DNA from 2 places in the Paracandidimonas lactea genome. Region 2 is predicted to be linked to the other one. Evidence: riboswitches for the same ligand, from Rfam matches in the RefSeq annotation. Region 2 holds a riboswitch; the other holds the start of a gene.
What was found. A riboswitch is a leader RNA that binds a small molecule or an ion and turns the genes downstream of it on or off. The one in region 2 is predicted to bind manganese.
Positions count from the first base shown of each region.

Region 1: another riboswitch for manganese. It lies ahead of LOL23_RS03510 (TMEM165/GDT1 family protein); the one in region 2 lies ahead of mntP (manganese efflux pump MntP).

Region 1 covers NZ_JAJJOZ010000001.1:757,179-762,664, reverse strand. Annotated here, with positions in the region: gene xseA (exodeoxyribonuclease VII large subunit) at 1-715, shown strand, start outside; gene sodB (superoxide dismutase [Fe]) at 847-1,425, shown strand; gene pcaF (3-oxoadipyl-CoA thiolase) at 1,847-3,052, shown strand; yybP-ykoY riboswitch at 3,166-3,347, shown strand; gene LOL23_RS03510 (TMEM165/GDT1 family protein) at 3,348-3,926, shown strand; gene LOL23_RS03505 (DUF192 domain-containing protein) at 3,977-4,438, opposite strand; gene LOL23_RS03500 (cold-shock protein) at 4,583-4,828, opposite strand; gene clpS (ATP-dependent Clp protease adapter ClpS) at 4,991-5,314, shown strand.
Region 2 covers NZ_JAJJOZ010000013.1:12,936-18,421, reverse strand. Annotated here, with positions in the region: gene LOL23_RS17890 (copper resistance system multicopper oxidase) at 1-1,587, opposite strand, end outside; yybP-ykoY riboswitch at 1,874-2,009, shown strand; gene mntP (manganese efflux pump MntP) at 2,047-2,610, shown strand; gene LOL23_RS17880 (DUF2933 domain-containing protein) at 2,909-3,193, opposite strand; gene LOL23_RS17875 (hypothetical protein) at 3,558-3,758, shown strand; gene LOL23_RS17870 (multidrug effflux MFS transporter) at 3,903-5,114, shown strand; gene LOL23_RS17865 (four-helix bundle copper-binding protein) at 5,391-5,486, opposite strand, start outside.

The DNA.
Region 1 (5,486 bases), on a different contig from region 2:
CAGCTTGGAAGACTTATGGAGTTTCAACGATGAAGGGCTGGCGCGGCTAATTGCCGCCAGCCCCATACCCGTCATCAGCGGTGTCGGCCACGAAACAGATTTCACTATTGCGGATTTTGTAGCCGACCTGCGCGCACCGACGCCTACCGCCGCGGCCGAACTGTGCTGCCGCAGCCGCGCGATGTGCCTGGATCAGCTTTCCGCCGTGGTGCGGGCGTTGGATATGCGCCAGGTGCGTCTGCTCGAGCGAGCGTCGCTGCGGCTGGACCGGGCGGTCGCCATGTTGGTGTCCCCGGGCGAGCGGGTTCGGCAGCTGCGCGAGCGGCTGGTCATGCTCGCGGAGCGCCTTGCGCGGGCCGCGGCCCATCCGCATCAGGCTCGCGTGGCGCGCCTTGAGGCCGTCCGTAATCGTTTGATGGTGGCGGCGCCTACACCGCGACTGCGCGCGGCTGACATCGCCCGGCTGACCAAGGCGCTTGACAGCGCCGCTTTGCGATTGCTTGAACGCCGCCGGCAGCGCTTGCAGGCCGCCAGCCAGACACTGCGGGCTCTGGATCCCCGCAATATACTCGGCCGCGGCTACGCGATCGTTCGCACGGCAGACGGGAAGATTGTTGAAAATGCGTTAGACTTGAACATTGGCGACCCACTGGGCATTGAGCTCGGGCAGGGCGGACTCCAGGTGCGCGTATTGCAGACGCACGGCCTGTTGTAAACAACGGTCGGCGTCGCGGCGCGTGCCTGCTATTTCAGCGGCGCGCCGTCTGGGCGTGCGCCGGAGCGCCTGCGACGGGCGCCGTGCGCTCTTTTCGGTACTCTGTGTGGTTTTTTAGAAGGAATTACAACATGGCTTTCACGCTTCCCCAGCTTCCGTACGCCCTTGACGCCCTGGCGCCCACCATCTCCAAGGAGACGCTCGAGTATCACTATGGCAAGCACCATCAGGCTTACGTCACCAATCTCAACAAGCAGATCGAAGGCACTGAGTTCGCTTCCGCGTCGCTCGAAGACATCATCAAGAAGTCCAGCGGTGGTATCTTCAACAACGCCGCCCAGGTCTGGAACCATACCTTCTACTGGAACTGTATGTCGCCCAATGGCGGCGGCGAGCCTGGCGGCAAGCTGCTCGAAGGCATCAAAGCCAAGTGGGGCAGTGTCGACGCTTTCAAGCAGGCCTTCAACACTGCTGCCGCAGGCAACTTCGGCTCTGGCTGGACCTGGCTCGTCAAGAAGTCCGATGGCACCCTTGACATCGTCAACACCAGCAATGCCGCGACGCCGCTCACCACGGCTGATGTGCCGCTCCTCACGTGCGACGTTTGGGAGCACGCCTACTACATCGACTACCGTAATGCCCGTCCCAAATACCTCGAAAGCTTCTGGGCAGTTGTGAACTGGGCGTTCGCCGAGCAGAACCTGGGCTGATATTCGCTGGCGGGCGAGGCAGTTGGCCAGGCGGCGTATAGCCGCCGGCGATGCACCCGGTAAGCCCGCCGCAGTCTCCTCGCTGTTCGCTACACCATGTACTTGCCTGCATGGCGCGCCATACGCCGTCCATACTGCGTACAGTACACAGTCCATTAGATTTCCGAACCGGCTCCCCTGTGGCAATAACCCATGCGGCAGCCGGTTTTGCGTTATCGGCAATGGCGCACTGCAATATTCTTTTTTCCATGTGTCCATCAATCGGACGTTTTGGCGAGTAGCGCAGCACGCCTCGCCGCCCGCTGCGCTACTATTTTCGGGCTTGGACGGGCCATGTCATCGTCCTGGCATAAACCGGTAATTTCCAACTATTCATTCGCGGCACGGGGGGCTTGCCAGCTGTGCCGCCGGCAGACATCCCATGACGACACACGCCTTTATCTGCGACGCGATTCGCACCCCGTTCGGCCGTTACGGCGGCGCCCTGGCCCCGGTACGGGCCGATGACCTGGCCGCCATCCCGATTCGGGCCCTGGTCGAGCGCAACGCCGGTGTGGACTGGTCCGCCCTGGACGACGTCTTGATGGGCGGCGCCAACCAAGCGGGTGAAGACAACCGCAATGTGGCTCGCATGGCAACGCTGCTCGCGGGTCTGCCGGTGGATGTGCCCGGCGCAACTATTAACCGCCTGTGCGGCTCGGGGCTCGATGCGGTGGGGTCGGCAGCTCGCGCGATTCGTGCTGGCGATGCATCCTTCCTGCTGGCGGGCGGTGTCGAGAGCATGTCGCGCGCACCGTTCGTGATGGGCAAGGCCGACACAGCCTTTTCGCGCAATGCGGCTATTTACGACACCACGATTGGCTGGCGCTTTGTCAACCGCGCGCTCAAGGCGCAGTATGGCGTAGACTCCATGCCCGAAACGGCCGAGAACGTGGCTGACCAGTTCAAGGTCAGCCGCGAGGACCAGGATCTGTTCGCGCTGGCGAGCCAGCAGAAAGCCGCTGCTGCGCAAAAAGCCGGCTTTTTCGACGCCGAGATCACGCCCGTGTCCATCCCCCAGCGCAAAGGCGACCCGGTGGTGGTAGACCGCGACGAACACCCCCGTGAAACCACGCTCGAGGCCCTGGCCCGGCTCAAGCCCATTGTGCGTCCTGATGGCACGGTGACGGCTGGCAACGCATCAGGCGTCAACGACGGCGCCTGCGCAATGATTGTCGCTTCGGAAGCAGCAGCCAAGAAGCACGGCCTGACGCCGCGCGCGCGTATCGTCGCAATGGCTACGGCGGGCGTCGAGCCTCGCATCATGGGTATTGGTCCCGCACCCGCGTCGCAGAAGGTGCTGGCCCTCGCTGGCCTGACGATCGATCAGATCGACGTCATTGAGCTAAATGAGGCGTTTGCCTCGCAGGGTCTGGCCACGCTGCGCCTGCTGGGTGTGGCGGACAACGATCCGCGCGTCAACCCGAACGGCGGCGCAATTGCCCTAGGCCACCCGCTGGGGGCCAGCGGCGCCCGTCTGGCGCTTACTGCAGTCAACCAGTTGCACCGCACCGGCAGTCGTTATGCGCTGTGCACAATGTGCATCGGCGTCGGGCAGGGCATCGCCGTCATCCTCGAAAAAATCTGAGCCTGAAGGCGCCCGCGCGGCGCCTGGCAGGAAGCATTCGGGGCCGAGCCGTTGTCGGGGTTGTTATGCACCGGCAATGGCTCGGCCCCGGCCTTAAGGGCGCGATATGTGGTACATTTGCGCCTGTCATTGGGGAGTAGCCGCTCTTCGCACCGAAGAGGCGCGCGTCAACACACTTGGCCTTCCGGCCATGGCGCGTGCGGTTTTCAGCTTGGCAAGACCTTTGACCACACGCCGCCGGATGGGCCGGGCGGCGGGGTGGTCATTCGTCTTTGTGCTGGCCCGCGGAACCCTCATGGAATCACTTCTCGTCTCCACCGGCGTTGTCGCACTGGCTGAAATCGGCGACAAAACCCAGTTGCTTGCCTTTCTCCTTGCGGCTCGCTTCAAGAAACCGCTCCCTATCGTTCTTGGTATCCTGGTCGCTACCATCATCAATCATGGGCTGGCGGGCGCATTGGGCGCCTGGATCACGGCCACGGTATCGCCGCAGACGCTGCGCTGGGTGCTCGGCGCGTCATTCATCGCAATGGCGATCTGGACGCTGATTCCCGACAAAATCGAAGAAGAGGAAACCCAAGTAGCCCGCCATTTCGGGGTTTTCGGGGCGACATTGATCACCTTTTTTCTGGCCGAAATGGGCGATAAGACGCAAATTGCCACCGTGGCTATGGCGGCGCATTACGCTACGCCGGTGCTGGTGGTGGTGGGCACAACGCTGGGCATGTTGATCGCGGACGTTCCCGCTGTGTTCGCCGGCGAGAAGCTGGCAAACCGCATCCCCATGAGGCTTGTGCATACCATCGCAGCGGGGGTTTTCGCCGTGCTGGGTGTCGCCACGCTGCTTGGCGCCGGCAAGGGGTTGGGTCTCTAGCGCACCTCGCGATACGGGCACGGCTGGTTTTGCCGGCGTGCCCGCAACGCCTACTTTCCGCGTGGGGGCAGGCCTTGGATCAAGGCGCCCGCGCGTATATCGCGGTCCCCGAACCAGCCTTGCGGCATTTCAAGCGCGAAGGGCACTGGGCGCAGCGGGCAGTGGGTGTCCAGGGTGTGCGGCTGCATATGGGCGATATTGACGATCTTGCCTTGCTCATTGATAAAGGCGATAGACAAGGGCAGTGGCGTATTTTTCATCCAGAAGCAGGCCATATTCGCCCTCTCGAAAACGAACAGCATGCCGTGGTTGGATGGCAGGAAGTTGCGATTCATCAGGCCATTGCTGCGGCTTGCTTCCGTGGCAGCGATCTCTGCTGTGATGGCGTATCCCGCGATGCTCAGTTCGGCGGTCGGCAGCAGCATGCCTTGGCCGGCGGCGGGCATGGCCGGTGCGACGAGCAGCAAGGGAAACAGCCGTTTCAGGGCGCGCACGCTCTGCGTGTTTGCCACGCGCCGGGCCCGATCCGCCAAACGTCGGATATGCGCACGGGTCAGGCGCGGCAGGCCAAAAAAAACAGGGCGCTGAGGCCCTGTAGTGTAGTGAGAGTTATGCATTATTATTGAAGCATGAGGCTGTTCAGCCCTTGCAAAACATCAGGTTGCCGTAATATTCAGTGCTTGCTTGCCTTTGGGCCCTTGTGCGATTTCAAATGCGACTTTCTGGCCTTCTTTTAGCGTCTTGAAGCCATTCATCTGGATGGACGAGAAATGTGCGAATAGGTCTTCCCCACCGTTGTCAGGGGTGATGAAGCCAAAACCCTTGGCGTCATTGAACCACTTGACCGTTCCGGTCAGCTTCTGGGTATCCCCGGGCGCGGAGGTTGCGGTTGATTCAGACATGCGGACTGCCTCTCGACAATATAGTGTTAAATTGAAACGCGACTACAAGGGTTACCTTTAGCCTACCGATTCTGGCACGTGTGGATTTCAAGCACACAGAACACCACGATGATGCGCACTTGAATTGGTGTAGTCAACCTATGGAAACCACTAGTATTTGGCATGGTTACTCAGATCGAAAACCAGCGTGAAACGGTGCTCGACCGGCAGTCTTCGAAGACCGCGCCACCGCCTATGTATCAGGTCGTGCTGCTTAATGACGATTACACACCGATGGAATTTGTCGTCGTTGTATTGCAGCGTATTTTCGGTAAAAACGAAGATGAGGCGGCGCGTATTATGCTGAAGGTTCACAACGAGGGCAGGGGTGTATGCGGCGTGTACACGCGCGATATTGCCGCCACACGAGTTGAAATGGTGAGGCAAATGGCGCAGGCGCGGCAGCATCCTCTGCAATGCATAATGGAGCCGGCACCCGATGCATGAGGCCATGTGGACATGCAGCACTGCGGCACGCATGGTTTTCAGGAACCAGCGTGCGGCCTGGCTGTCGCAGATATTAGCCCCGATAGGGCTTTTCACTATTGTTGATACGCAAGGTCGATTTAGTCATAGAATAGGATTTATCGAATTGCTGTCCGCTCCGATATGTATGGAG
Region 2 (5,486 bases):
GAACTCCACTCCGTCGAACGACCAGGTATAGCGCTCCATATTTCCGGTCAGATGGAGCTCGATCTCACGCTCTGCGCTGCGCGGATCCATTGCACCGCCCACGGTGTGCAAGTTGGAGAGTGTGAGCACGCGCCGTCCGTTGTTACGCAAGCCGATGCCGGGATCGTCCAGGTTGGTGCGCGGCATATCGACCCGCATATCGATGCTGGGCCCATACTCGGTCCTGGCGTGGCGTACCTGGGTGTTGGCGCCAGCCGCAGACATCGCGCTGTGGTCCATGCCAGCCATGCCTGCGTGATTCATCCCTTGCATGCTGCCGTGGCTCATCCCCGCCATATTGCCGTGGTTCATTCCTGCCATACCGCCATGACTCATGCCTCCCATGGAAGATTGGCTGGCTGCGCCATGACTCATTCCCGCCATGCCCCCGCCCATAGCGCCCATCATGTCCGCCATGGTCAACCATTCCACGGGGTCAAGCGCCGGTACTGGCGCTTCGAGACCAGCATGCGTGGCTAGCGTACCGCGCGCATATCCCGTGCGGTCCATTGCTTGCGCATAAACGGTGTAAGCGTCGTCCTTGGGCTGCACCAGCACGTCGTAGGTTTCCCCGGGCCCGAATCGGAACTCGTCCACCGTAACGGGCTCCACATTGACCCCGTCGGCTTGAACGACGGTCAACTGAAGGCCCGGGATGCGTACATCGTAGAAGGTATTAGCCGCTCCGTTGATAAAGCGCAGCCGCACCCGCTCTCCAGGTCGAAATAGCCCCGTCCAGTTGCCCGCTGGCGTCGTACCATTCATCAGGTAAGTCAGCACGTTCGCGGACAAATCGGCCAAATCCGTGGGGCTCATGCGCATCTCGTTCCACATTTTGCGCTTGTCGATAGCCGCTTTCAGACCCATCTGGGAGGCATCCTGAAAGAAATCCACGGCCGTGGGCTGGTTGTAGTTGTAGTAGTCGCCTTGCATCTTAAGCTTGGCCAGGACCCGCATCGGGTCCTCGTCGGTCCAGTCAGAGAGTTGAACGACGTACTCCCGATCCGCGCGTATTGGATCGGCTTGCGCCGGATCGATAATGAGCGCCCCATAGACCCCCGTGGCTTCCTGCATGCCCGAGTGCGAGTGGTACCAGTAGGTGCCGCTTTGCTGCACCTTGAACCGATACGTGAATGCTTCGCCCGGTGGGATTCCGGCAAAGCTGATGCCCGGTACGCCGTCCATCTGAAATGGCAGGATGATGCCGTGCCAATGGATCGAGGTAGTTTCCTTCAGGCGGTTCTTGACGCGAATAGTGATCGTATCGCCTTCCCGCCAGCGCAATGTCGGGGCGGGTAGCGAGCCGTTCACCGTCGTTGCTATGCGAGGGTTGCCGGTGAAATTCACGGGCGATTCACCGATTTCCAGATTGAACTCGGTCCCGCTCAGCACAGCCGCGGAGCCGGTAGTCGTTCCGTCCGATGGGGTTCCAGCGCCGCGGGCAAATGGCGACAAGCCCAGCAACACGCCACCGGCCGCTAATCCTTGGACAAAACGACGGCGGGGTATGGCCGGGAGGGGAACGGCTAGCGTAGTTGGGCGTTTCACGCGAGAGAATCCTGTAATGTGTCTTTAGTTGAGAGCGTCGCCTGCCAACTCATGTTCTAAGCGACAAAGCGTCAGTACGTGACTTTAAGCAGGCGCGGATGTCACACACGTGACGCCCGCATTACTTTTCTGTAATGAAGGAAGATGGCTCTGGATTTATTGCAAAACTTCTTAATCGAGGATAGAAAACAGGACGAAAAGTTGACTGCTTAGGAAATCCGGACGATTCGACCTTGGAACCCGCACCTTCGATTTACTGTGTAGGCCGAGTGATACACTCTCGGTACCTCTCTGGGGAGTAGCCTGCTTTCAACTTCGGTTGAAAGGGTTGCGTCAACATTCTTGGCTCCTGAGCCATGGCGCAAGCGGCCGAAAGGCATGGCGAGACCATAGATTTTTTCGTGCGCTGCCGAGCCGTACGGGAAAATCCATGTGTCGCTCGGCTGGAACTACTCTCGCATGAATTTTTTCTCTACGATGATTCTAGCGTTGGCAATGTCGACCGATGCGTTTGCTGCTGCCGTGGGAAAAGGGACTGCCCTTCGCAATCCTCGCATTTCAGAAGCGCTGCGAACCGGTGTTATTTTTGGTGTGATCGAAGCCATCACGCCGTTGATCGGCTGGGCGCTGGGTTCCATGGCAGCGGAGTTCGTCGCCGACTGGGACCACTGGATCGCTTTCGGCTTGCTTTTGGTTTTAGGCGCATGGATGATACGCAGCGGACTTCGAGCTGACGAGCCCGAGGCCGCTCCCGCAATTCGCCACTCATTTTGGTTGCTTGCGGCTACGGGGTTCGCCACCAGTATTGACGCTATGGCCGTCGGCGTCAGTCTTGCCTTTGTCGACAACAACATTCTCGTAACGGCGGCGGCCATAGGGTTAGCGACGCTTCTGATGGTGACGCTCGGCGTCATGGTCGGCCGCTTGATTGGCAAAGTGGCTGGCAAATGGGCGGAAGTTCTCGGCGGACTCGCGCTGATGGGTGTCGGCGCGGCCATTCTGTACGAACACCTCACCATGTAAGAAGCTGGCAAAGCAGGCGCGGCTGAGTAGCTGTGCCTGATCTTATGTGCTTAGCTCGTTTATTACAACGGTTCCGTGGTGAGCTCATCTTGTATGCTTGGTTGCAGACGGATCTGGTCCGTCGTGATCAAGCTTGATGGGGCGAGCGATATTGGGAGTTAAATTTCCCTTCAATTGCCCATCATCCAGAACATCATAATGCCCATGAAAACGAAAGCCAAAACCGCGAGCAACCCAATTGCGGCCAGCGCTAGGACAACTATTCGTGTGCGTTTGGTTCTCATGGCGTGATGGCCTGTCAAAGCGCTTTTTCGCTACCTAGTGAACGTTGGTTATCGCCTTTGCTAGCCGTTTTGGGCATCGGCCCTTGCATGGACTCGTCTTTCTTTGCTCCGTGGTCGACGTGGCACGACTGCATACCTTTCATCATGAAAAGCATCATCAACGGACAAATCAAGAAGAATAAGAAAGGGCTTACCGCTGCAATCCATTCACGCGCCGTAGGCACCGTCGCGTAGGCCGCAGCGACCAGCACGGCCAGCCCAAGACCGGTCTTCACCATCATTTTCATATCGCATTTCATCGCAGACTCTCCTTGTGGTCAATTCGCCAGCGGTCCATGGACAGGTATGGCGACGAGCCCACTGTACCTTTCCCCCGCTGTCAAATAGATTGCATCGGCATTACATCTTGGTCATGTCCGAAAAAGTAGCTTCTGAAGTAAAAGATTTGTTGCCTCATGTACAAAACACTCGCCCGGCTTTTTTGGCGCCGACTCACGTGCGCGGAGGTTCTGCGTTTACAACGAAGTGGAAAAACTACCGCATCTCATTGACATTGTCACTGTGGGAACGTCTATCGTGCAATTGATTAACGTGATGAGGATCAAGTGAAACAGACAACGCTTCCCGGACCACTGTAATCCTGCTTGAGGAAGTAGACATGCTATGGAAAAAAAATACACGAGTTTGGGCGATGACATCCTGGCTGCTTTCAAGCGCGCGTGTGACGAAGGAGATCTTTTGGTCGCCGAGCATTTATTGCGTGCGCTCGAGACGATGGCTGATCGGGCAGGAGGCGATGAACGAGTGGAGCGCGCTTACCTCCACGTAGCTCGTTCACCGGGAGACACCGAACATCGCCGATAGCCGTCTAATGTCAATGGACGCAATGGTGGCTCGCGAAGCGATCGCCACTTCGTTCTTGCTCTTTCGCTGGCCGAAATTTTAGAGAAGGCCGTAGCAAAAGGTCGCTCTGTCTGCAATCCTTGAAAAATACATCGAAAATCGAATATGACAACTTCTATAGACAGTGCAGCGCAGAATGAGCCGACGGTGAAGTGGCTGGCCTGGTTGCTCGGCAGCTATACGATGTTGGGCCCGTTTTCTATTTCCATGTACATGCCTTTTTTTCCGATGCTGATGGTGAGCCTCGGAGCAACGCAGCTCGAACTTCAACAGACGCTCAGCGCTTACCTTGCTGCCTTTGGGGTCATGATGCTTCTGCATGGACCACTATCCGACGCAGTTGGGCGCCGTCCCGTCATTCTGGCCGGACTAGCCGTTTACTTCGTAGCGTCCATTGGCGGGGCATTGGTCAGTTCGCTTGGTCTGTTGATCTTTTTCCGTACATTGCAGGGGCTCTCAGTGGGTGCGGGCAGCATCGTAGGGCGTGTAGTCATTCGAGATCGGCTCGAGGGGCCTGCAGCTCAAAGACTGCTCGCGCAGGTGGGCATGATATTCGGCTTGGCTCCTGCCATTGCGCCAGTTTTTGGGGGATGGCTGCAGAACTGGTTTCCCTGGCAATCGGTATTCATTTTCATGGCCGTTTTCAGTGCGCTGCAACTGGCGGCCAGCTACTTCTCTCTGCCGGAGACCCTGCCACAGGACCAACGGACATCGATGAGGCCAGCGTCGTTGCTGCGTAGCTACAGCACTGTGCTAAGAAGCAGGCCGTTCTGGCTATTGACCCTCGCCTTAAGTTGTAATTTCATAGGCTTTTTCTTGTATGTTTCCGCCGCGCCTATTTTCGTTGTTCAGTATCTCGGATTAAGTAAGGCAGAATTCGGGTGGCTGTTCATTCCTGCAACGTCCGGCATAATCTTCGGCGCTTACTTGTCAGGGAAACTCGCGAAACGATTCACACCACTGAAGACGGTCAGCTATGGCTGCCTAATGATGGCGGGTGCCACGGTGCTCAACGTGGTGTACAACGGCTTTCTGCCGCCCGTTCTACCCTGGGTCATTTTGCCCGTGGCACTTTATACCGTTGGCATGTCGTTTGCGACCCCAACCCTTACATTGCTGACGCTCGACCTATTCCCCTCAGCACGTGGGATGGCGGCATCCTTGCAAGGTTTTATTCAAACCATGGTCATGACGTTGGTCTCAGGGCTGGTCGCGCCACTAGTAGCCGATTCCGGTCTGGCTATGGCGCTAACAGTGCTCTGTTTTCTTGGGGCCGGCTGCCTGGCTTGGTTTTGTCATACAAGGATGAATCGTTAGTCGATGTACTAAAGAGGAGCACAACGAAGTATTGGTACAAAGCCTCAAGGCAGAATCCAGATTTACGCACGAACGCCGAAGTCGTACCTCCACGACGCGCGCTCTGGGAAGAGGTGACTGTATATCTCCCCCCTACACTGCCTTGGTCGCTCAACACCAAGATCAGTAATGGGGCGCGCAGCCTTGATCATGCGTCAAGTACTGCGCCCAATAAGTACTTCAGTTAGCGCACCGTCTCTAGGGCAACGGTTCTGCGCACGCGGCCCTTCAGGCCTTCTACGCCATCCGCCTGCACTCTTCAGCACATTTGCGGCAAGCCTCGGCGCAGCGCTGGCAGTGATCCATTTGGTGTTTGGCGCATTCATCTGCGCA